Regions from separate parts of the Litorimonas haliclonae genome, predicted to be linked through region 2. Evidence: predicted binding sites of a transcription regulator. Region 2 holds the regulator's gene; the other holds the start of a gene.
What was found. Region 2 encodes HrcA, which represses chaperone genes, less so after heat shock. Its sites were predicted from a motif close to GTTAGCANTCNNNNNNNNNGANTGCTAAC; they were not measured.
Positions count from the first base shown of each region.

Region 1 (12,459 bases), on a different contig from region 2:
TCCGAAACCGTCCGACGACCCGCCATCTGAGATCAGAATTGATAGAGCGTTGATAATGCAGGCGTTGAGCGACGCCGGTTTCGCCGCGGGAGTTTTCTGGGTCAATGCCCAGGCGGTATTCGAGTGTGCTGTCACCCTCTTTGACCGTCGCGCCGACAACGCCGCTCGTGTTTTGGGCAAATGCCGAATATGGATTTGCGAACAGACAGAGTCCTATACCGAAATATAGGATGAATTTATGAATATGTGACATAGCTAACCTCTTCTATGTGCCGCCGCCCTTATACCCGCTGCCGTCCAGAACAAACCAAAATTTACAGATAACTGCAGACAGAGCGGGTCTATCTGAGATTCTTTCTTGGAACGATCCGCCTGTTTGGCCATAGTTTTAACATCTGTTAATGGAGAAATAATTTTTATGACGCCTCTCAGCACTGAGAATCTTGAACTTAAACTAGAAGACAAAATCGTTCACATGAGTATTACCGGCAATATTAAGCCGGAATCGATGACCCAGGGTCTCGACTGGATCCATGAATTGGACGCGGAGGATGACGACTTTAACCTCCGGATTGATATGGCCCAAGGTGAATTTGACGATCTGGCCGCTATCAGCGCCGAATTCAAACGCGTGGCCACCGTGCTCCGCCATTCCAAATCCGCGAAAAAATGCGCGCTCATGACCGACAGCATGTTCCTGCGGAACTCTGCCAAGGTCGAAGGCGCCGTGATTCCCGGCCTCGAAGTCCGCACATTTGATCTGGACGAAGCGACGCCGGCCGAACGCTGGCTCAAAGGCGAACCTCTCATACAGGAAGGCGATGAAGGCTATGAGCCGGAAGCGTCCAACGATCAGGCCGAAGAAGAGTCTGATAATCCCTGGGATAGCCTCAAGATGAAGAATGTGAATGTTTAAAATGAGGGATGAGAGGCGAACCGCCTCTCATTAAAGCGATAAAATCGCTTTCCCGAGTTTCTTCGAAAGATTTGGCATAAAGCCAAATATAAGAAGTCTTGCAACCAATGCACTTTCCGAAGTCTCACGACTTCGGCGCTGCGTTGTCATTGATACCCCGTATCAATCACGGCCATTTCGCGTCCTCGAAAGATTTGGCATAAAACCAAATATCGAGAAGCCTCGCAACCTGTACCAAATAATAGCCTTCCCCTCGCGGGAGGGTTTTTCGTTTGTAATATGCTCCTTTCCGCTAATTTCCTGTCATTCCGGGGTGCGGAGCGAACCTCTTCTCCTACCTCGTCATCCCCTTCTGCGTTTGTCATTCCGCTCGGAGCGAAGCGGGGTTAGTGAGGATGTAGCTGACTTTTCAATTCCTTAGTCACACCGACGCAGGCGAAGCCTGCCCGGTGCAAGTGCCTTATGCTTGGCGTCTTGACCCGTAGAAGACGTTTTTCGCTGAACCGGCAAGGCACTTATACCGGGCGACCTGAAGGTCGCGTCGGTATGACATGGGATAGAGGTTTCATAATTTCACCCACGTCTTTCCTCCCGCTCGCCATCTCGGGTCGAGCCTTGCGTTCGTCCTTGAATTAGGTGGACAGCCCGCGGGGTCGGTCCCCTGCCGGAGACCGAATATAGATAACGTTTCGCAAAGGCCCGAGCCCCGCGGCAGCGATTGGAACCGGAACGGCCTCTTACATGGCTCCCACAGTCACGCCGGGACGAAGCCGTTTGCAGCTTCTGGGCGCGGTAGGCAGGCTAACGCGTTCTCGGTGGCCCGGCACAGTCGGGTGTGTCACCACCCGATGCTCAGCCTCGCCGTCCCCCGAACCAGAACCTGACGCGTTCCTGTCCGTGTTCAGAAGAACATCTTAAATATAGGGGCAAAACGCAAAGTGAGGATCTATCTCTTGGGTTTTTTATAGGTGCCTGAATCGATTGGGGTTTTTAGGGGATAAGTGCGGATGTTTATATAACACCCCGCTCATCCCGCCAAAGGGCGGGATCCAGTTTGTGCTATTAGCGACCTGGTACGAATTTACGAGACGGGACTGCGTTCAAACCCGCATACGATTAGACTTATTACAAGCCTTGAGTATCTGGATCCCGCCCTTTGGCGGGATGAGCGGAAATAGGGAGAACATCGCTTTAAGCTCCCCGCTTCCTTTATCCGCTCAATTTCGTCCCAGAAAATGAGGGATGAAACGCGCCGCGTTACATTAGGTCGCTAAAAGCGACCTCCCGAGTTTCCTCGAAAAATTTGGCCATAGCCAAATATGGAGAGGTGTGGCCATTGAGTGCAGAGTTAACGAGCCTCAAGAATCTGATTGTCTAATCCGCTTTACCTCGTCCCATAATTCTTCTTCCTTTGACTTCTCAGGATGAACCGTCGCCAACTCCGCCTCGAGCCGTTTCTGGGCAATCCCGTAGAGATAGTCCTTATCCATATCGATGCCGATAAAAAATGAGGGATAAGATTTTTAAATCGCATTAGGGCGCTAAAAGCGAACTCCCGAATTTCCTCGGAAAATTTGGCTATAGCCAAATATGGAGAGGCTGCGCCGCCCTTGCACTTTCCGAAGTCTCACGACTTCGGCGCTTCGTTGTAATCGACTCACTGGGTCGATTACGGTCACTTCGCGCCCCCGCCGCCATTAACTAAGTCGTCGAGTCATAAGACTGCATAAATGCGATCTTTAGTTGTGTTTTGTCAAGGTGCTATAACACTCCGTCATTACCCGGCCAAGCGCTCTGCGTACCCTAAAGGGCAACCGGGTAATCCATATGGAAATATTTCCATACTCGGAAGATGTGCATTTTAGGCAAGAGCCCCGCATGGATTACCGCATCAAGTGCGGTAATGACGGGGTTGAGAGTTTTATTTTTAAATTGCTCTTAAAGCATACTCCGCTAACACTCTTTCAATGACAGGGGAGTTTGATTGGGAAATGCGCGAGGACGCGGCCGCCTTTACAAGCGGGTCGCAAAAGGCGCGTGTCTGGACCGAAGGCTGGGTCCTGCGCCAGATGTATTGCCCGTCCTGTGGGGAACGGCCCCTTACGGATTATACAAATAACAAACCCGTCGCCGATTTTTACTGTGGCCTCTGTTCCGAGGATTACGAATTAAAATCAACCAAAGGGAAATTCGGGAAGAAAATTACAGACGGCGCTTATGCCACCATGATGGCGCGCCTCCAGAGTGAAACCGTGCCAAGCCTCATGCTCTTGCGATACACGATGGCGGATAGAATGGTGCAGGACCTCTCGGTCATTCCGAAACAGTTTTTCGTGACAGACCTGATAGAACGCCGCAAACCTCTGGCCGAAACGGCGCGACGGGCCGGATGGGTGGGGTGCAATATCCTGATAGACAAAGTGCCAAAGGCCGGGCGAATTTCATTGGTCGAAAATCGTATTCCGCAACCCAAAGACCGCGTTCTGGACAAATGGGCCAAGACACGATTTCTGCGCGGAAAGACCTTAGCGAAAAAGGGATGGGTTTTAGACGTGCTCAACTGTGTTGAACATATTGGACAGACAGATTTTACACTGGCCGACGTTTATAAATTCGAGAATTATCTGAGCGAACTCCATCCCGAAAACAACAATGTGAAACCGAAGATTCGGCAGCAATTGCAAGTGTTACGGGATGCGGGGATTTTGGAGTTTGTTAGGCGGGGAGAGTATAGGGTTCTCACTAATTAGGGCGAAAACCTTCTGAGCGAGCAATCCTGCCAAGAATACCTTTTACCATTATATCCATTTGTGTGTTTTCTGAATAATCTGCAGGGGCTGTGAAATCGGCTCTGCCGTCCGAAATCAGAGCATGGATTTTTCCTAGTGTCCTGGTATCTCTTTGAGGGTCATATGTCGCGATGGAATGTCCTCCATTGTAAGTGGTCATCTTCATGGCAGGGATGTCTGTGTCCCCATCTCCTATAAAAATAATCCTCGAAAATGGAATTGGTCGTTCATTTTCTGGCATGAAAGCATTGATACTGGTGTTATCCCATGCATTCTCAACACCTTTATTAATTCTGAACAAGAACTGGGTTTTTGTGGTGTAATTAATTGCTAGGCTTGGCCACGATGCTTCACCGTTGTCATCATAGATATAACGAGACGCAAAGATTTTTCGAAAATGACTTGCGATTGGACTGCCTTCAATCATTTCTTGGGTTCCAGAGGATACTATATAGTGCTCTAGGTGAAGGCCATGATCTTTTGCGAACTTATTTAATCTTGTAAACCAACTGTCGTCTTTCAATCCGTTAAATAGATTTGATGTTTTGCCGTGATTTTTCAGTCGTTCTTTAGTTAAAGGGTTTCCGTTTGCTTTTGCTTCTTGGAGCATCAACTGCATATATACTAAAATTTCGTCAGAATCATTTTCTTTTGTTACCAGTTTTACTTTTTCCCAAAATTCAGAAGTATCAAGTCCGACAGATGGGAGGAAGCTGTGCTCTTGGATATTTCCTTTAGCGAGAGTGCCATCATAATCGTAAACAATAGCAGTCCTCTTTAATTCTGGAGCGGGATTGGAAGATTTTTTGCGAAACATAAATTACCTTTTAAAGTGCAGATACCGTTCCTATACACGATATTAACATTCCTACAATTCTAACGTTTAAAGTTGTGAGCTATTTGAAAATTTTGGTTTAGAATAAGGTAGTAAAAGACGGCCTGAGAGCTTCCTACTTAAAAACCTAACGGAACTCCACACCCGCTTAAATCATTCTATCTTTCCCCACCTTCGATTGACGGAGAGAGATTATGATCAAGACGAGCACCACCCAACTCGATTTTAAAGACGGTATTGCCTTTATGACCGTGACCGGAAAGGTTTCCGAGGCGGATATGACGGCGGCGCTGGACTGGCTGCAATCGCAGGCGGAGCAGCAGGCGGAGTTCAATCTGTGTGTCGAGATGGACAAGCTGGAGTTTCCGAGCCTCGGCGCGTTCAAGGAAGAGTTTGGCCGTCTGGGCGAAGTTTTCAAAATGGCAAAATCCATGAAGAAATGCGCGCTGATATCGCGGAGCGGGTTTGTCCGCACCTTTGCCAAGGTCGAAGGCGCGCTCTGGCCCGGTCTGGAAATCCATGTTTATGAGCCGGAAGAGCGGCCAGACGCCGTTGCTTGGTTGAAGATGGGACTGGGGTAGGGGCGCAGGCCCTTATCCCCTCGTCATTACCGCGCTTGACGCGGTAATCCATGCGGCGCCGTCACGGTGTAGAGGGCATTTTCTATCTGGCTTGACCCGAGAGGTTTGAGAAAACCTTTAATCTAATTTTTTTTTTGAAAGGGCGCCATATGGATCCCCCGATCAAGTCGGGGGATGACGGTTTAAATAGGGCAATAAAAAAGGAGGCTCTCGAAACAAGTCGGGATCCGCCTAATTATTATACCAATGGAATTTTCCGATCTCCGCCGCCCTAATTTAATCCGCGCATGAAAAAGGCGGCCCGAAGGCCGCCTTCGTAATATTTCGCGAGACTGGAAAGTCGGCGAGGGATGCAACACTTGGACAATTTTGCTTTGGCAAAATTTCCAAGAAACTTCGGAGGCCGATTTTATCGGCCTAGTGTTGAGCGCATTTGCGCCCAATCACCCGAAGTTTACATCATACCTCCCATACCCCCCATTCCGCCCATGCCGCCCATATCAGGCATGCCGCCGCCGCTGTCTTTTTGCGGAGCTTCACAGATGGCGGCTTCTGTTGTCAGGATAAGACCTGAGACAGAGGCAGCGTCGAGAAGCGCTGTGCGGACGACTTTAACAGGGTCGATAATACCGGCTTTGACCATATCGACATATTTGTCGTTCTGGGCGTCATAGCCGTAATTGGCTTTGTTTTCGGAAATGATGTTGCCGGCCACAACCGCGCCTTCGACGCCTGCATTGTCTGCGATCTGGCGCAGAGGGTATTGCAGAGCGGCTTTGACGATTTCGATACCCGCTTGCTCGTCATCATTGAGGCCTTCGACATCGATGAAGCGAGAGGCACGGAGGAGTGCGGTTCCGCCCCCTGGGACGATGCCTTCTTCGACAGCGGCGCGTGTGGCGTTCAGCGCGTCATCGACGCGGTCCTTACGCTCTTTCACTTCGATTTCGGTAGAGCCGCCGACTTTGATGACAGCCACACCGCCGGCGAGTTTCGCCAGACGCTCTTGCAGCTTTTCTTTGTCGTAATCGGAAGACGTCGCTTCAGCTTGCGCGCGGATTTGCTCGACGCGGGCTGTGATGTCTTTCTTCTTGCCGGCCCCATCGACGATGGTTGTGTCGTCTTTGGTGATGTGGACGTGCTTGGCTGTACCGAGGTCTTTCAGTGTGACGTTTTCGAGCTTGATGCCGAGATCGTCAGAGATGACTGTGCCGCCGGACAGGATCGCGATGTCCTGCAGCATGGCTTTCCGGCGATCGCCGAAACCAGGCGCTTTGACAGCTGCGATTTTCAGTCCGCCGCGCAGTTTGTTGACCACGAGCGTTGCAAGGGCTTCGCCTTCGATATCTTCGGCGATGATCATCAGAGGCTTGCCGGTTTGGACAACCGCTTCGAGGATCGGCAGCATAGGCTGAAGCGATGTCAGCTTGCCTTCGCAAAGCAGGATATACGGATCGTCCAGCTCGGCTTTCATCTTTTCGGAATCGGTGATGAAGTAAGGGGACAGGTAACCGCGGTCAAACTGCATGCCTTCAACAACTTCGAGTTCGGTTTCGGCTGTTTTGCCTTCTTCGACGGTGATGACGCCTTCATTGCCTACTTTAGACATGGCTTCGGCAATCATTTCGCCGATAGACGCTTCGCCGTTGGCAGAAATTGTCCCGACCTGAGCGATTTCCTCAGACTTGGAGATTTTCTTGGCTTTGGCGAGCAGGTCTTTTGCGATTTCAGTCGACGCTTTGTCGATACCGCGTTTCAGATCCATCGGGTTCATACCGGCGGAAACGCGCTTCAGGCCTTCGCGAACGATAGCTTGCGCCAAAACGGTCGCTGTGGTTGTGCCGTCGCCGGCTTTGTCGTTTGTTTTGGAGGAAACTTCACGGAGCATCATCGCGCCGAGGTTCTGGAACTTGTCCTCCAGCTCGATTTCTTTCGCAACGGACACGCCGTCCTTGGTTGTGCGCGGGGCACCGAAAGATTTCTCGATAACAACGTTACGACCTTTTGGGCCGAGGGTGACTTTGACTGCATTGGCGAGAATATCTACACCTTCCAGCATTTTGGCTCGTGCTTCCGAACCGAATTTGACGTCTTTAGCCGCCATAATAATATCTCCTTAGAGAATTGAGTGTTCAGGTATTAAAAAAGGCGTGCTGGCTTAACCAATCACACCCATGATGTCGGATTCTTTCATGATCAACAGGTCTTTGCCGTCAATCTTGACTTCTGTACCGCCCCATTTGCCAAACAGGACGCGATCGCCTTTTTTGACATCGAGGGCAACAACTTTGCCGTCTTCGCCGCGGGCGCCGGGGCCAACAGCAACAACTTTGCCTTCGGAAGGCTTTTCAGTCGCGGTATCAGGAATGATAATGCCGCCGGAAGTTTTTGTGTCTTCTTTGACACGTTCGACGACCACACGGTCGTGGAGGGGACGAAAATTCATAGTCTCACTCTCTCAGGTTCTCAGGGTTAACGTTTAGCACTCCCATAGAGAGAGTGCCAGTGACACGCATATGAGAGGGCGCTAGGGCGTCCGCAAGTGCGAAGATGCAAATTTTTTATAAAATTTTCGAAATGAATAGGCCGCCTGCTTTGACCTTGGATGGCAGGGCAAAAAAAAACTGCACGGCCCACTCCAAAGAACAGGCCGTGCAGGGCGAAAGGACTGCGAGGGGGGAGAGAGGCAGTCCGATTAGAGGGCGCGGGTTACTTTATCAGGTCCGGCCATTTCGCATCCGCTTTGGTAATAAAAGCGGAGCGATCCTTATCCCATTTGGATTGAATGTCGGCGTTATAGTTGAGGTAGAGCTTATTATCGACAATGCGCCAATGCTTTGCGTCGCCTTTGGCCGTTTTGCCCTGCGCGGCGGCCCAGGCGCAATATCCGCCATATTGCGGCGCGTATTTGTCGGGGGTTTCCAAAAATGCGTCGAGATTGGCCTGAGAGGAAAATTTCCATTCCGCGCCATTATAGTCGGTCGAAAAGTCCTTGGAGCCTTCTACGGCCTCGCCCTGTTTGAAATAGGCCACGGCGTCATAGCCTTGCAGGGCGTCATTGGAAAACGTCCCGGTATAGACGGGGGAGCCGCCTGCATACGCCATTGGCGCGGCGGTCATCAAAGGCGCTCCGATAAAAGCAAGCGCGAGCGCGAGGGATTTGATCTGCATCTGTCTGTCCTTTCAACGACCGGTATCTGGTTTGTCGGCAGACCTTTAAAGTTTAAAGCCCGCCGACAATGACCCCGTCATATCAAAAACCCGCCCTGCGGTCTTTGCACAGAGACGTCACGAATGTGTGAGAGGGGGGGCGGATAAGTAGTCACGGGAGAAGAGCCCGAATAAACAAACTTTTTGAACACGTCATTGCCCGACTTGATCGGGTAATCCATTTGGGGGCGTTTCTAACTTATGAGGGTTCAATGAGTCGGGAAATTGCCACGATAAAAGCGAAGATGTCCCAGACGGAAACATCACAGCATGGATTCCCTGATTAAATCAGGGAATGACGGGGGAGGGTTAGTCTTTCTTTGCGGCGCGCTCCATCATTTGCCTTCCTTCTTCCAACAGGTTTAAAAACTCTTTGCTGTCGATACTTGGAATCTCTTTTCCCCTGACTTGCCAAATGCGCATGCCTAATTTCATTGCCATATCTTCTTCGGCCAATCGCACCCCTTCAGCAACTAAATCTTTAAAGGCTAAATTCTGATTTTTAGTATTTTTGTCTGACACTGAAACGATTCCTAACTCGTCTTCACCGTTTTGGCGCGGCGGCGTTTGGGCTTGCTCTTCGTCGCGGCGACGAGGGGAGATTGGAGTTGTTCATAAAGCATGAAGAGGTGCTCCACCCGTTCCCGCTCACTCTCGAACGGTTTCTTGCGGTAAAGGCGGTCCACGGCTTTATCATTGGCTTGATGGGCTTTGCGAAGGGCGGGGGGCATGGCTTTTTTGTTCGACAATTAAAACGCCCGGCCAAAGCAGGCCTATGAATTGGGAGTTGCCTTTCAGGTCTTTGACGGCTTCTTCATATCGGCCCACGCTTTTGCGTTTAATGCCGAAGACATTGAAAAAATTTCATAGAAACTTTGCGTCTAGCCCCTTTAGTAAACCGCATCTTTCCATTCTTCGGAAAAGGCTTTGGCCCGAATTTTGATTTCATTCCAACTTAGTCGCAAAATAAGTCCCCTCTGAACTCACCCCTAGCGTGTTGTCTCTGACAGGGACACTGTTTTTTGGGCCGTGCGGTGAAAGAGGTCGGATCGCATAAAAAAACCGGCCCGAGGGCCGGTTTGTTTCTAGATTAAGTCCGGCTTTGGTCGTTAAGCCGGAAGCGGCGCGTCGCCGCCCTGTGCGGGCGTGCCGCCTTTCGGCTTGCTGCCGACTTGCTCGGCGGCGTGGCGAAGCGCGGTGAGGCGATCTTCGAACGCATAGTTCGGATCGAGCGCCTCGTCGATACGAAGGCCTTTGAGCTTTTTCATAACCTCAGGGCTGATGCCGCTTGTATAGACCCGCTTACCGGCGGCTTTTGCATCCACGGCTATGGTCTCAATGGCGCGAGCCGCCGAGACGTCGACAAAAGGCAGTCGCGAGAAGTCCAGAACAATTGCGCCTGAGCCTTCCGGAATGCCTTGACGGACGTGATGTCCCAGATCGGCCGCGGCGCTAAAGCTCATCGCTCCGCCGAAGTCGAACATGGAAATCCGTCCGTCGGACTCTTCGAGGATTTTACGCTCTTCCGCAGTGGTTGTCCGCGGGAGCACTTTAGACGCTTCTTTGAGCTGATCATCGGCTGTGCGCCAGACGAAGGCCAAGGCCGCCAGGACAACGCCGAGTCCCACCGCTGTGATAAGGTCGACAAAGACGGTGACAAGAAGAACCAGCATCATGATGACATAGTCAAAACGCGGACCTCTCAAGGCGCTGCGGATATAAGAGAAGTCAATAATATCATAGCCGACTTTGACCAGAATACCCGCCAGAACAGCATGAGGGATCTTGGCCGCGAGCGGTGATAAGACCAGGACGATGGCGAGAAGGACTAAGCCGTGAACCATGCCGGAAATCTTTGTTGATCCGCCGGTTCTGATATTGACCATGGTCCGCATTGTGGCGCCTGCCCCTGGGAGGGCACCAAAGAAACCAGCAATCGTATTGCCCACGCCCTGACCAATTAATTCCTGGTCGGAATTATGTCGGGTGCGGGTGACGTTGTCGGCCACAAGGGAGGTCAACAGGCTGTCAATCGCGCCGAGAACCGCCAAGATCACGGCGGCTTCCAGAACAATCACCAAAGTGCTGCCGGAAAGTTGCGGAAGAACAAAGTCCGGAATGCCGCTCGGGATAGCGCCGAGGATTGGGACATTGGTCAAAAGAAGACCTGCCAGCGTCCCCACGATCAAAGCGGCGAGCGTGCCGGGAAGAAATTTGGAAAGTTTCTTTGGCCACAAAAAGACGGTTGCCAAGGTCAGAGCAGCGAGGCCAAGGGCGCTATAGTTTATGTTGGAGATCGCGACCGGGATGGCTTCGATGGCGGAAAAGACCGTTCCGCCTTCGGGCGCGCCGCCAAAGAGACGGGAGAATTGAAGCAAGATAATGATAACGCCAATCCCGCTCATAAAGCCGGAAATCACCGGATAGGGAACGAGCTTGATATATTTACCGAGTTTGAAAACGCCTGCCAGGATTTGAATGATGCCGCCCAGAACGACCGCTGCAAATAAGAGCGGTATGGCCGATAAGACTTGCTCCTCGATTGTCATGGACGGATCCATAGTCGCCACAAGGGAGGCGAGAAGTCCGGCAAAGACAACAACCATCGGGCCTGTTGGACCTGAAATCTGGGTGTTGGTTCCGCCAAAGAGCGCGGCGAAGAAGCCGACAATGATTGCGCCCCAGAGACCGGCAATCGCGCCGCCCTCTACGCCGGGCGGGAAGACGCCCGCGCCAAAGGCCAATGCCAACGGAAGCGCGACAATACCGGCGGTAACGCCGCCGTAAATATCGCCGCGTATATTTGAAAAATCGAAAATGGGCGGTTTCCCCGCCCGGTTACCAAGCAATGCCATGGCAAAGATCCTTAACTGAATGAGTCTTAAAATAAATTGCGCCGGGACGTTGTCCTGGCGTTTTACGGCTTATTTGGCGTGACTTTCATCGACGACGACAAATTTCTTCTGAGCGTCGTCATAGGCAGTCATGCCGCCTGTTTTGATGTCGTAGACCCAGCCATGCAATTCGACTTCGCCTTTGGCGAGGGCCGCCGCGACGGAGGGGTGGGTCCGCAAATGCTGGAGTTGAAGCAGGACATTTTGTTCAATCAGGAGTGACATTTTCTCGTCAGCGCTCATGTCTTGGCCGAGTTCATCCGCGATGGAAACAGCTGCTTTGGAAAATCCTAGCCAGCGTTTGACGTGAGGCAGGCTTTCCAAACCTTCGGGATTCATTGCGCCCGCCATAGCGCCGCAACCGGAATGCCCGCACACGACAATATGAGGCACCTTCAAAACAGCAACGGCATATTCGATAGAGGCTGTCATGCCGCCCGTATGTTCCGTATGAGGAGGGACGATATTGCCAGCATTACGGCATATAAACAAATCGCCTGGGCCGGTTTGGGTGATCATCCCCGTCTCAATGCGGCTATCGGCGCATGTTATGAAAAGCGCCTCAGGGTTCTGACCCTCGCTTAACTCTTCAAAGAGAGATTGGTTTTCAGGATAGACATTCTTTTGAAATTTCAGAACGCCGGCAGCAAAGTTAGGCATGGGGAACTCCTGTTTGTTCTTATTAAAGAAGGAAAAGTATAATTAGAATTCTAGCTGTCCGTTTTAAATTGAGCAAATTGACAAATAGGTTACGTAGGCAGGTCGTCGGGGCATCTTTGGCCGACCGGGTCTCTGCATGTCAAAAGCCTTTCAAAATAGTTGAGCCAGACGAGAACAGTTTGAGGGGAGAACGCTCTCCTTCGAAGGGGCGTAAATCTGCTCTGCCTGACCCAATCTTGGGGACATAATCGATCTGTTTCCAGATCGTGATTTCTATACCAACGAATTTACTATAGGTAATATACTAAATCATTATCCTGAGTATAGTTTTAAGCTATAGCCTAGGGCGTCGGTAATAAGCCGGTTCGAGCAGAGAGATTCACGGCGCGTTTTGAGTTGGGCTTTTAAAATGCGGAGCTTCGACCGACTCGGACTGACTCATCAAGTGACTAGCAACTCTGCGAAAAACGTCTCCAATTTTTTGAAACTTTTCCGAAAGCGGCGAAGATGGCCGCCAGGACAGACTGATCTGACGATTAGCCAGAGGATGCTCTATCCGGCGCACAATTAATTG
Region 1 covers NZ_CBCSCO010000002.1:597,594-610,052, forward strand. The annotation lists gene ACNA05_RS07065 (hypothetical protein) at 1-253, opposite strand, end outside; gene ACNA05_RS07070 (SpoIIAA family protein) at 419-916, shown strand; gene ACNA05_RS07075 (DpnI domain-containing protein) at 2,884-3,666, shown strand; gene ACNA05_RS07080 (HAD family hydrolase) at 3,659-4,522, opposite strand; gene ACNA05_RS07085 (SpoIIAA family protein) at 4,735-5,121, shown strand; gene groL (chaperonin GroEL) at 5,576-7,225, opposite strand; gene groES (co-chaperone GroES) at 7,280-7,567, opposite strand; gene ACNA05_RS07100 (YHS domain-containing (seleno)protein) at 7,831-8,241, opposite strand; gene ACNA05_RS07105 (hypothetical protein) at 8,641-8,853, opposite strand; gene ACNA05_RS07110 (type IIL restriction-modification enzyme MmeI) at 8,865-9,080, opposite strand; gene ACNA05_RS07115 (SulP family inorganic anion transporter) at 9,441-11,186, opposite strand; gene ACNA05_RS07120 (carbonic anhydrase) at 11,256-11,885, opposite strand; gene ACNA05_RS07125 (LysR family transcriptional regulator) at 12,265-12,459, opposite strand, start outside.
Region 1: a site for HrcA is predicted at 7,600-7,628, ahead of groES (co-chaperone GroES). Genes of this name have one in related genera too.

Region 2 (12,459 bases):
AAAGCGGCAGCGTAAAATGCGCGCGCCCGGCGTCGACGTCCAAGCGATCGTCGCTATTGATCTGCAAGACGACTTGAGCGCCATCCGAAAGCTTGCGGACAATATCATACAGCGTATGCGCGGGCGCTGTGATCTGGCCCGGTTGACCGACTTCCGCCTCTGTTGATTCCGACATTTCGATATCAAGGTCGGTTGCGACCATATTCACTTTGTCGCCTTCGGCGCTCATCAAGACATTTGACAGAATTGGAATCGTGTTGCGACGCTCCACAACATTCTGGACATGGCCGAGGGCCTTCATCAGGGCGCTGCGTTCAATGGACAGTTTCATCTGCGGTGTTCCATTCTTATTGGCATTCTTATTGGCATATGGGGCAGGCTTACGAGCCCTCCCAAAAACTTGGAAACCAACCATAATCATGCGTGGGTCAGAGGCAAGAGGGAAAGGCTAGTTGAGAGAGGAGAATTTGAGGGGCAATCCTTAATCCAATACGAAAACCCTAGGGGCGGCACGGGCGGGCGTCTGCGTTTTTAGGCTTTGAGGAAAAAAGTAAGCCTCCAGATACCCGTTGATAGTCTTGCGCCCTTGTTTATAAACTTCACCTCAACAAAGGCCGTTCGGCCGAATATCGACAACCACACAATTGGCGTAGCGTCGTTGTTGCGCATTAAGGAAATAGCTTGAGTGCGAATGAAGAATTAGAGCGTTTAAAGGCGGCGGCATCGTCTGGTGATCACGAGGCTATGACCGCGCTGGGCAAACGGCTCATCGCAACGCCGACATCCGCCAAATCGGTTGACGAAGGCCAACTGCTCTTGAAACAGGCGATGGACGCCGGAAACGGAGAAGCCGCCGAGTTTGTTGCCGTCATTTTCGCATCAGGTATGATCGGCGAACAAAATTGGCGCCAAGCGCTCGATTACCTAAGCCTGTCAGCCTCGCTTGGATGGTCGCCAGCCTTGCGGCAACTCTCAATTCTCGCTGACGCGCCTTTTGAAAACGGCACTTGGGGGTCGGACCCGTCCGATGCAAAGGCTTTGCGGGACCGCATCGACGTCGAGGGTTTGTTGCGTATCCCTGAGAAGCAAAACCTTTGTGAAGCGCCCCGTATTCGCAAGTTTGACGATTTTTTGCCTGAGCGCTTTTGTGACTGGATGATTGACTTGGCCCGTCCAAAGCTCGCCCGGGCCCGCACATATGATGACACGGCAGTTGAAGGGAAAGAGAGTGATGCGAGGACGAATTCGTCAGTAAGCTTTAACCTTCTGGATCTCGACCTTATCCTGCTTTTAATTCAAACGCGAATTTCAAAGATCGCTATGGTTCCAATGTTCACGATGGAGAACTCCATGGTGATGCATTACAATGTCGGAGAGCAATTTCGGCCCCATTATGATTATCTTGATCCAAGCAAAGCTGCCCATGCCGCTGATATGCGTAAATTTGGTCAACGCCTGGCAACTTGCCTTATCTATTTGAACGAGGATTTCGAGGGTGCCGAGACGTCATTCCCTGAAATCAATCAAAAATTCCGATGCGATAGAGGCGGGGCTCTGTTATTTGCAAATGTTGATCTGGAAGGTCAACCAGACCCGCAAACACTTCATGCTGGCCTGCCGCCAACCCGAGGCGAAAAATGGTTGTTTTCCCAATGGATTCGCAGCGGCCCACTTCCTCAATAGTAGTAGGACGGAACTGACCCTGAGCCAGTTCCGATTTACTTTATTTCTACTGCTGGGCGGAGTCCAATTTACGCCTTTAAGACGCCTTCAACCGTTTCAATTTGAGCATTAAATTCCGCATCGGATGCGCGAAGCTCATCGATGCGTTTTACCGCGTGCATGACAGTAGTGTGATCGCGTCCGCCAAAGCGTCTGCCAATGTCCGGCAGCGAGCGCTTTGTCAGCTTTTTAGATAAATACATAGCGACTTGGCGAGGCCGCGCAATGACGCGCGCGCGACGTTTAGACGTCATGTCCGTAAGGGTCACATTGAATTCTTCGCAGACGGCGCGCTGAATACGGTCAACGGTCAGACGCTGGCCCGCCATATAGCGGGAGTCTGACAAGGTTTCCTGCACCGTTTCGAGCGTGATCGGCGTGCCAAGAAATTCGCTTTGTGCAACAATCTGGTTGAACGCGCCTTCGAGGTCGCGCGGCGTCGCATTCATGCGCGCGGCCAGGTGATCGCGGGCGTTTTGCGGAATGGCGAGGCCTGGATTGCCGGACGCGCGGCGGCGCTGAATGAGCCGATCCAATATGCGCAGGCGTAATTCATAATCGGCGGCGCCGATACGGCACACCAAACCGGAGGAAAGATAGGACTTCAAACGATCAGAGGCCTTCTCGATTTTATCGGGGTGCCGGTCAGCGGCGATCAGGATCTGACGTCCCTGCGCAACGAGGCTGACCAAAGTGTGCAGCAACTCTTCTTGAGAGCCGGGCTTATCGGCAATAAAATGGGCGTCATCTATTATCAGAAGGTCGACATCGCGCAGGCTTGCTTTGAAGCCTTCAATCGCGTCCCGGCCTCCACCTCGAACAGAGGAGACAAAGGCGGACACAAAATTTTCGGAAGAGATTAGCTTTACTCGGTAATTTGGCTCAGATTCTGTGATCGCGTCTTGAATGGCGTGGAGCAAATGCGTTTTGCCCATGCCGTTCGCGCCGTGAATAACAATAGGGTTATATTGTGCGGCGCGGCAGGACGCGATTTGACGTGCAACTGCAAAAGCAAGTTCATTAGAGGCGCCAACAACGAAATTATCAAAGGTGAAGCGCTCGCGCGGATTCGCGGCGGCGGCTTGCGGATTATCGAAATTGACGACGTCTCCGCCCGGTTTTGCTTGTGCTCTGGCATTGCGTGATGCTGAGTTAATTGGAGCGAGAGGGGGAACGGCCCCGGCGGATTTTCGCCCGGCTTGGCCTTTATCCTGTTCTCTCACCTGAGGCGCGCGCTCGGTTGCGGCGGAAAAAATGATATCACGCGGCGGGGCGACCATATCGTATTTTTTCCAAAGGCGGCGTACAGTATCCGCATAATTGGATTCAATTTTAGAGGCAATAAAACGCGAAGGCGCCGCAAGCGTGACAATGCGTTCATTGGCTTGGCTCACGCGGAGTTGTCCCGTCCAAGAGCGATGAACATTCGGCCCTAACGCATAGCCAAGATCTGTTTTGACTTTTGCCCACGTATTATTTGCGCTCTTCAAGGGCGGCTCCCCTGTATAAAGATCAGGCGTCGTGCCCTGACTGGAAACAGCCGACAATTTAGGACTGACTTTTGCATCTTGCATTGAAATTTACTCCGCACGAACCCAGAGGGCAAATTAGCTAAACCCTTGATTATTTTCACAATTTTATGGATCCAATCGGAAAGGTGACAACCTTTTCCGTCCAGAACTCCCTCGATGGCCAGCTCCCCCCCTAGGTCACTGGCCTCTCTAATAAACCGACTCTTTTCACTCCCGTCAACGGCGAAAAGTCATGATTCTCTATGCCTTTTCTGTTGACTCAAAAAAACGTAAGAATCTCAAAACAGTGGCGTTGCAAAAAATTCATATTTCTGAAAAATTTTTTCAGCCGCAGAGTTAAGCGCCCTTATTTTATAGTTGAACGCCTCCAAGTCGTTCGTAGCGATAAAAGGAAGAAACCTGACCGAGGACCACGGGTAGGCAAAAAAAAACCGGGCGGCGGCCCGGTTCTTATAATGTTTGTGTTCCCAAGCTTTAGGCCCGAGGAACAACTTTACAAAGCCGTTTTAGCCGATGGCTTTAACGCGCTTGTTTAGACGAGAAATTTTGCGCGCTGCCGTGTTCTTGTGAAAGACACCACGATTGACGGCCCGCATCATGGCAGGCTCGGCTTTTTTAAGCGCGTCGCTAGCGGCAGATTTATCACCGGCAGTGATCGCGTCTTCAACGCGGCGCAAAAATGTCCGGACTTGGCTACGACGGGTGCGGTTCACCTCAGTCTTACGAGCCATTTTACGGACGTTCTTCTTGGCAGATGACGTATTTGCCATGTTATTCCTCTATATTCATATCGCAAGGGGACGGACCCTGTGATCCATCCGAATTTCAAGCGCCGCCTATACGCGCCGGATATCGCCCCGTCAACTCTACAATCGCAGAGAATTGGGGGCTATCGCGCTAGGCACCTATTTGTTTTTGAAATGCGGCTTCCGCTTTTCAATAAAGGCGGCCATGCCCTCTTTCTGATCCTGTGTAGTAAACAGGCTCTGGAAGAGGCGGCGTTCAAAGCGGATGCCCTGTTCCAGCGTCATGTTGAATCCGGCATTAACGGTTTCTTTGGTGATCATCGCGACGGGCTGGCTTTGGCTTGCAATTTTTGCTGCCGCTTCTTTGGCGGTGCTCATCAGGTCGTCTAGCTTGACGATGCGGCTAACCAGTCCGGCGCGCTCGGCTTCCTCGGCCGGCATCATGCGCCCTGTCAGGCACATATCCATCGCTTTGGCTTTGCCAACCGCGCGCATCAGGCGTTGCGTCCCGCCAATTCCAGGCATAACGCCGAGATTAATCTCGGGTTGACCGAATTTGGCATTATCCGCGGCGATGATGAAATCACACATCATGGCAATTTCGCAGCCCCCGCCGAGCGCGTATCCGGCCACAGCCGCGATGATCGGCTTGCGGAAGCGCTCAATCGCGCAGTGATTTTCCTCGAAGGTGTCGTTCTTATAGATCGACAGGTAATTATTGTCGGACATCTCTTTGATGTCCGCTCCGGCGGCGAACGCTTTTTCTGAACCTGTCAAAACAACGCAGCCTACGCTGTCATCTGCTTCCAGGGTCGCCAGTGCATTCGCAACTTCGCCCATCATTTCGGTATTGAGCGCATTCAGCGCCTTGGGTCTATCCAGCTGGATAGTAGCAACTCCGCCGTCACGTGTCAGGTCAATCAATTTATAAGCCATAAAGCCTCTCTCGCTTTGGGGGCGTCCTCAATTAAGGCTTGCCCGGAAATTTGAGAGGCTTGTAACGCGGGAGGGCCAAGGGTGGCAAGTCGTGTTCCCTCTGACAATTTAGAGCTAGTTTTGACAGATTTTGCAGAAGAAACTGCTGCGCCCGCTTTGAACTATACGCTGTATAGGGGCGGCGCAGCTAGGGCAGGGCTGGCCTTCGCGCCCATAAACATCAAAACGATGCTGGAAATAGCCAAGCTTGCCATCCGTGTTGGAAAAGTCACGTAAGGAACTACCCCCGGCCTCAATCGCTTCTGTGAGAACGTCTTTTATGTTGCGGGCGAGCGCGTCTGTCTCTGCGACTTTAAGGCGTCCGGCGGCGCAGCGCGGGGAAACTCCCGTGCGAAATAGCGCTTCACAAACATAGATATTGCCGAGTCCCGCGACCACGCGTTGATCCAGCAAGGCGGCTTTGATTTTAGATTTTTTGCCGCGAAGCGCCTCTCGCAGGACAGGGCCATTGAATTGATTAGAAAGAGGCTCTGGACCGATATGGTCGAGCCGATAAGACGCATTCTTTGACGCCAGTTCCATAAAGCCGAAACGGCGAGGGTCATTAAAGGTAATAACCGCGCCATTTTCCATACCGAAAATGACATGATGGTGCTTGGGGTCAGCTTTGTGTTCATGTACGAAATGCGCAGTCGAAGCGTGTTCGATGATAAACCGCCCGCTCATCCCCAAATGCATGAAAAGCCGCTCTCCGCTGGACAGTTCGGCTTGAAGAAACTTTGCGCGGCGCGTCAGGCGGAGCAAGCGTTGGCCTTGTACGCGGCCAATAAAGTCCGGGTCGAAGGGAAAGCGGAGGTCCGGACGATTTAATGTCACCGTCTGAAAAACAGCCCCCTCCATAACAGGGGCGAGACCGCGGCGTACTGTTTCAACCTCTGGGAGTTCAGGCACTTGTCTGACTCCCCTGAGGAAAACCGATTTTGATCATGGGCAGGGCTACGTCGCTGGTCCTGTACTGACTGCTACCATGGCGGCTCGCAAGGTCCGGTCGCCGAGTTTGAAGCCGGTCTGCATAACCGTCGCGACATGCCCTTTCTCCTCTGGCGAGGGGATATTGGCAACAGCTTGATGGACGTTTGGGTCGAATTTAGATCCTACGCCGCCGACGGGCTTCACGCCATGACGGGAGAGCACCATAATTAGGTCTTTCTCCGTCAGTTCGATACCGTCCACGAGATTTTTGGCGTTCTCGCCCAAATCAGCTTTATCCGTACCTTCTAGAGTCTGCAAAGCGCGGGAAAGGTTGTCGTGAACGGACAACATATCTTGCGCGAATTTTTCAATCCCGTAGGTTTTGGCGGCGGCGACTTCGCGTTCTGCGCGGCGTTTGGTGTTCTCAGCGTCCGCCAGGGCTCGGAGAGACTGATCCTTGATATTGGCGATTTCGGCTTCCAGTTCCTGGATACGCGCGATTGCGGCAGCCCCGGCATCGGGGGCATCCGCGTCGAATTCAGAATTAACTTCTTCGGCGCTTTGTGCCTTGAAATCTGCTTTTGCGGCGGCCTCACCATGAGCGCCCATACTGGTTTCGCCCAGATTTATCTCATGATCGCCCATGCTCTTTTTGGCTTTCTCTATTTCGGCCTGCAGAGCGTCCAATTCAGAGTCGCTGGGAAAATCATCCATCCCTTTTACATTTGGCATGGTCGGTTTTTTCGGGTCGGACATATCTGTCTCTCTTTATCTTGCATTCGGGCCGAGCCTGCGCCCAACCAATTGTGCGGTATAATCCACCATGGGAATAACTCGCGCGTAATTCAGGCGGGTCGGGCCAATCACGCCCACCGCCCCTAAAATATTTTGAGCCGCATCACGGTATGGCGCGATGACCAGACTCGAGCCCGACAAAGAGAAAAGGGGGTTCTCCGTGCCGATAAAAATCTTTACCCCGTCCGCTTCTTCGGTTCGGTCCAGAAGCGCTATCAGCTCCTCCTTGCGTTCCAAATCCTCGAATAAGAGACGGATGCGCTCCAAATCGGTTTGCGCTTCCAAATTGTCAAGGAGTTGTGCCCGTCCGCGCACAATTAAAGCGCGTTTATTGTCAGTTGCCTCTTCGCTTCCCGACCATTCGGCCAGCCCTTGCTTGATAAGGCCTTCGGCGGCAGCGTCAATTTGGGCCTGACCGTTTTCCATTTCTTCCAAGATATCGGCGCGGGCCTCCTCTAGGCGGCGGCCTTTCAGGCGAGTGGACAGAAAATTACCGGCCCGTTCCAGTGAGGCCGGCAAAAGACCTTCGGGTCTTGGCATCAGGCGGTTTTCAATTCGCCCATCCGTATAAACAAGTACGACGAGCGCCTGCCCGTCATCCAGAGCGACAAATTCAACATGGCGCAAGGGCGGGGATTGCGGCGCCGAAGACGGGCTCAGAACCAACCCGGCCCCGCCGGCAAGTCCGGCCAACATGCCGCTCGCCTGTTCCAAGAATTGGTCAGATGACTGTTCGGCGCCCGCCAGCCGGGCTTCTAATCGTTGCCGTTCGGCGCCGCCCAAATCGCCAATCTCTAAAAGGCCGTCGACAAATAGGCGAAGTCCGGCTTGGGTTGGAACGCGGCCCGCGCTCACATGGGGAGAGGCGAGCAATCCAAATCGGGACAATTCTGCCATCGTGTTTCTAATTGTCGCCGGAGATAGGGACCGCCCGCCCGATAAGGCCAACGTCCTTGAACCGACAGGCAGGCCGGTCTCTAGATAGTTCTCCACAATATCGCGAAAAATATGCCGCGCGCGGCTGTCGAGATCAGACAGCGAAAATGTCGGAAAAGGAGCGCTCATATTTGGATATATGTGGTCAGTTTTGCCCCGTCATGCAAGAGGGCGGATGCACAGAATGAGAGGAAAGAGGGCTATTGGCGAACCTAGCCAGATAGCTTTTTAATCCAATCTGCATAAGAGATGTTTTCTTCGCGGCGGAGATCAAGCTCTGAGGCCAAATTCAAGGCGCTCTGGTGGTCTGAACACTCAATGGCTAGCGTTTGATAGTTTTTACCATTGATCGAGACCGCGGTTAATTCGATTTCTGCAGCGATTTTTCCCCGAATGTCTATCCCGTAAAGAGTTCGACTTTTTTTAATGGGCAATAGCTCAAGCCTTTCCCTGAAGTAGCCCAAGGCATTTTCAGCCTCGCGAAATGTCTCAGTTGAAAGAGTTAACTGCGGGACGCAGGGCTGAAAATGTTTCAGGTCAAGGTCCGAAATCGGGAAACCAGAACTGACAGATCGCTTCCAGATTTCGATGCCGTCTACCTTGTCCAGTCGCTCTTTCAATTCCAGCCGAGACTGCCCTCTAAATTTGGGTAAGCAGTCTCGTAACGGCGGCAAGTAAACATCTGTTCGCGTTTCATGGCGGCCCTGACCGAAAGACGCCTCAAGCTCGTCTTGAGTTAGAGTAACGGAACTATCCCAAACTCTGTACTCGTAAGTTTTGGGTGCCTGTTTGAACTCCGCCGCCTCCGTATTTTCTACGAAATCACTCATCGCCAGACGGACTTAAAATATCGGATTTATCTTTCTTTGGTAGATGGCGTTCCAAATACCGAATCGGAATCAGGACAATTAGGGAAAGCCCCGTGCCGAGAAGTGCCAAGCGGTAAAACCCCGACCCGCAGGCGAGGCCTACAGCGCCGGACAGCCACATGCTTGCGCCGGTTGTCAGGCCTTTGACCGAGCCTTTGGCTTGGATGATTGTCCCGGCGGCGAGAAAGGCGACGCCGGCCGTGACAGCTTCAATGACACGGAGCGGATCCATCTGAGTGTGGTCGCTGTCTGACCCGATCACGGCAATTAGTTCCAGCGCAATAACCATAAAAATAGCGGCAGCCAGAGAGGTGAGCATATGAGTTCGAAGCCCGGCGGCGCGTGATTTCAGCTCTCGGTCAAATCCGACAGCGAACCCTAAAATACAAGCTAGCCCTAATCGAGCCACCATTTCCCAAATGGAGAGCGAGTCGAAATATTCAGGTGAAACTATTTCAGCCATAAAAAGGATACGGGATTTCAGGCAACTGGTTCCGACGAGGGCGGAGTTTAAAGGAAGGTGACAGCGCGCGTTGTCCTCGTTAAGAAATGTCAAAGGAGACCTGTTATGTCATTTAAATCCAATCTTTATGTCGGCGCAGCCGCGCTTATTCTTGGCGCCTTTGGAGCGACGGCACATGCGTCCCCGCAGACCGAGCCGAGCGTTGCGTCAGCGGCGCAAAGCTCCGAATTCAAGCTAGACTATGAAAAGTTTACGCTAGAAAATGGATTGGAGGTTATCCTCCATGTCGACAAGTCTGATCCGATCGTAGCCGTGACTACCGTTATCCATGCGGGCAGTAATCGCGAAAAACCGGGCCGGACGGGCTTCGCGCATTTCTTTGAACATATGGCCTTTAATGATTCCGAGAATGTCCCGCGCGGCTGGAACCGTAAAGCGATTCCAGAATGGGGCGGGCAGAGAAATGGCGGAACCTGGAGCGACGGGACGATTTATTATGAAGTTGTTCCGAAAGATGCGTTTGATAAAATTCTCTGGATCGATTCCGACCGCCTTGGCTATATGATAAATACCGTAACACAGGCCGCGCTGGATCGAGAGAAGCAGGTCGTAAAAAACGAAAAGCGCCAACGCGTTGACAATGCGCCTTATGGGTATACCCAGGAAGTTATTCGCAAAGCCCTTTATCCCGAAGGTCATCCTTATAATTGGACGGTCATTGGATCTTTGCCCGATTTGCAAGCCGCGACATTAGAAGATTTAAAAACTTTCTATGGAGAGGTTTACGGCCCGAATAATGCGACGCTATCCATTGTCGGCGATATCGACATTGAAGAAACGAAACGCAAAGTGCGCCAATGGTTCGGAGAAATTCCAAGGGGCGCGGATATAGAACCCCTTCCGGCTATGCCCGTGTCGTTGGACGCCGATAAAAAACTATATTTCGAAGATAGTTTTGCCAAATTGCCAGAGCTTCGCCTGACTTTCCCAACCGTTGAAAGCTATAGTGAGGACGAAATCGCTTTACGTGTTCTGGGAGATATTCTCGCAGGCAGTAAAAATTCTACTCCGTTCAAACAAGTCGTTGAAACAGATAAACTCGCGCCTTCTGTAAGCGCCTATAATAACAGTATGGAGCTGGCGGGGGAGTTCGTGTTCCGGATCCGCGCAAATGCAGATACAGACCTCAACGCGGTGTATGCTTCTCTTGAGGCCGCGATGGAGACCTTTGAAGAAACCGGCGTCGACCCGAAAGATTTGCAACGCATAAAAGCGGAGCAGGAAACCCGCCTCTATTCCAGCGTGGCTACTATATTAGGCAAGGGTCAAGAGCTGGCCCAGTCAAATGAGTTTGCGGGCGACCCGGCTTATACAACGGTTCAGGCCGAATTGCTGAAATCTGTCACAGCCGAAGACGTTATGGCGGTTTATAAAAAATATCTCAAAGACAAGCCTGCCGTGATGACAAGTTTCGTGCCTAAAGGGCAAGCGGAGTTGGCACTGGAAGGCTCAGAGCTGGCAGAAGTTTGGATTGAAGAAGTAAAGGCAGACGTTGCCAGCGAAGAGGTCAGTCAGGGCGAAGAGGCGGATTACGAAAAAACACCGACCAAGTTTGACCGCTCAGAACCTGAATTTGGCGAACTTCCTTTGGTTCAAATGCCTGATATCTGGGATGCGGAACTCTCTAACAATGTCACCCTCCTTGGGATAGAAAATGGTGAAACGCCTTTAGTGGCGTTCAATATTGTTTTCGCCGCAGGGTCAAATGATCTCGAAACGGCTGATAAAAAGGGCGCGGTTGAGTTGCTGTCCCGTTTAATGGACGAAGGGACATCAACAAAAACAGCCGCGGAGCTGGAGCAGGCCTTGGGACTTTTAGGTTCCTTTGTGGGCGTCTCCGCCGGGCGCGAAACTGTCACCATCAGCGGGACCTCCTTGGCGCGCAATCTGGCGCCGACTTTGGAATTAGTGGAAGAAATTTTGCTGTCCCCCCGCTTCCAGACGGAGGAGTTCGAGCGGGTAAAGTCTGCGGCCCTGACATCTATTAAAGGCAGGGAGGCCGACCCCAATTCAATTGCCTCACTGGCCTTTTCAAACCTGATTTACGGCGACAATAATCCGTCCGGCCTTCCCGGAGACGGAACAGAGAAAACTGTTTCCGCTTTGACCTTGGCCGATATGAAGGCGGCTCATGAGAAATTGTTTAATCTGCCGGCAACTTTCCATATCGTCGGAGATGTGACGCCGGAACAGGCGGCGTCAGATTTCGCGTCGCTCGCGGAAGATCTGAACCAAGGCGGGTTCGAAGCGCCGACGCACTCTATTCCCGAACAGAAAAATGCAGGAAAAGTGTTCTTCATTGATGTGCCTGACAGTAAACAAAGCGTGCTCTATATCGGGAGGTTGGGCGTCTCGGCGACGCATCCGGATTTCAATAAAATAGACTTCGCAAATGAAAAACTCGGCGGCGGGATTAGCGGGGACTTGTCTCAGACTCTGCGAATTGAGAAAGGATACACTTACGGTGCTTATTCCGGAATTTCCCAAGCGGAAATGCCTCAAACTTGGCGGATTGGAACAAGTGTTCGCGCCAATGCAACTGAGCCGTCTCTGACGGTTATCCGCGGTATGTTACAGGATTATGGCCCTGAGTTTGATGAAGCGGCCGCCGAGCTGACAAAGAACAAAGTTATTAAAGACAGCACCCGTGCATTTGAATCCTTAAATGCCAAACTCGGCACGCTAAATGAAATCAGCCGGTTTGGAAGAAGCTATAGTTTTGTCGAAGAGGAACAGGCTGAACTGGTCAATATGTCTGTTTCTGACTTTAAGGACAGCGCCGCCAGATATTTTGACGAGGACGAGATGATCTATGTCGTCGTTGGCGACCGGAAAACCCAATTTGAACCAGTTCAAAACTTTGCGAAAGAGGCTGGAAAAGGCGAGGTCACAGAACTTGATATTTACGGAGAACCTGTTTCCGCGGAAGAGTAGCTCAGCTGAAAAGCAGATTCTCTATAAGAGGTTCTTCGGAGCCTTTCACGGTTCTATAAGGTTTGGCTGATAAAATCAGGCGAACCTTAGAATAAACAGGCAAACATGTCGTTTAAAACCGTCAAGATAAACGAGGTCATCAAGCGGGGCGAAGATGAAATTACCCGCTTCCGAAAAGGGTATGTCGAGCCTAAGCGGCGCAGTATGAGTGATAGGCGGCTGCTCGCCACGGCGGCAGCTATTTTTCTTGGAGCGTGTCTTTGCTACGTATCGCTCTTCTATTTGCCAGCCCTCATTTCAAATCGTTCTGTCTTGGCTATATCGACGCAAGACAGGACGCTGCCAAAAATTGATTACAGTAAGAAACGTACTGTTTTTTCGCCCTTTCTCGATTTGTTCCATGTTCAGCGTGGCTATTTCCGGGCGGGCCAGATGTTACAGGTTGATTACAGGCTTCCAGAAGGACACTCTGCCGTTCTCAGTATTCAGTCCTG
Region 2 covers NZ_CBCSCO010000005.1:102,517-114,975, forward strand. The annotation lists gene dnaN (DNA polymerase III subunit beta) at 1-331, opposite strand, end outside; gene ACNA05_RS11560 (2OG-Fe(II) oxygenase) at 682-1,683, shown strand; gene dnaA (chromosomal replication initiator protein DnaA) at 1,752-3,296, opposite strand; gene rpsT (30S ribosomal protein S20) at 3,761-4,024, opposite strand; gene ACNA05_RS11575 (enoyl-CoA hydratase) at 4,160-4,936, opposite strand; gene mutM (bifunctional DNA-formamidopyrimidine glycosylase/DNA-(apurinic or apyrimidinic site) lyase) at 5,051-5,887, opposite strand; gene grpE (nucleotide exchange factor GrpE) at 5,933-6,664, opposite strand; gene hrcA (heat-inducible transcriptional repressor HrcA) at 6,677-7,768, opposite strand; gene ACNA05_RS11595 (hypothetical protein) at 7,852-8,469, opposite strand; gene ACNA05_RS11600 (MgtC/SapB family protein) at 8,462-9,064, opposite strand; gene ACNA05_RS11605 (M16 family metallopeptidase) at 9,077-11,965, shown strand; gene ACNA05_RS11610 (hypothetical protein) at 12,071-12,459, shown strand, end outside.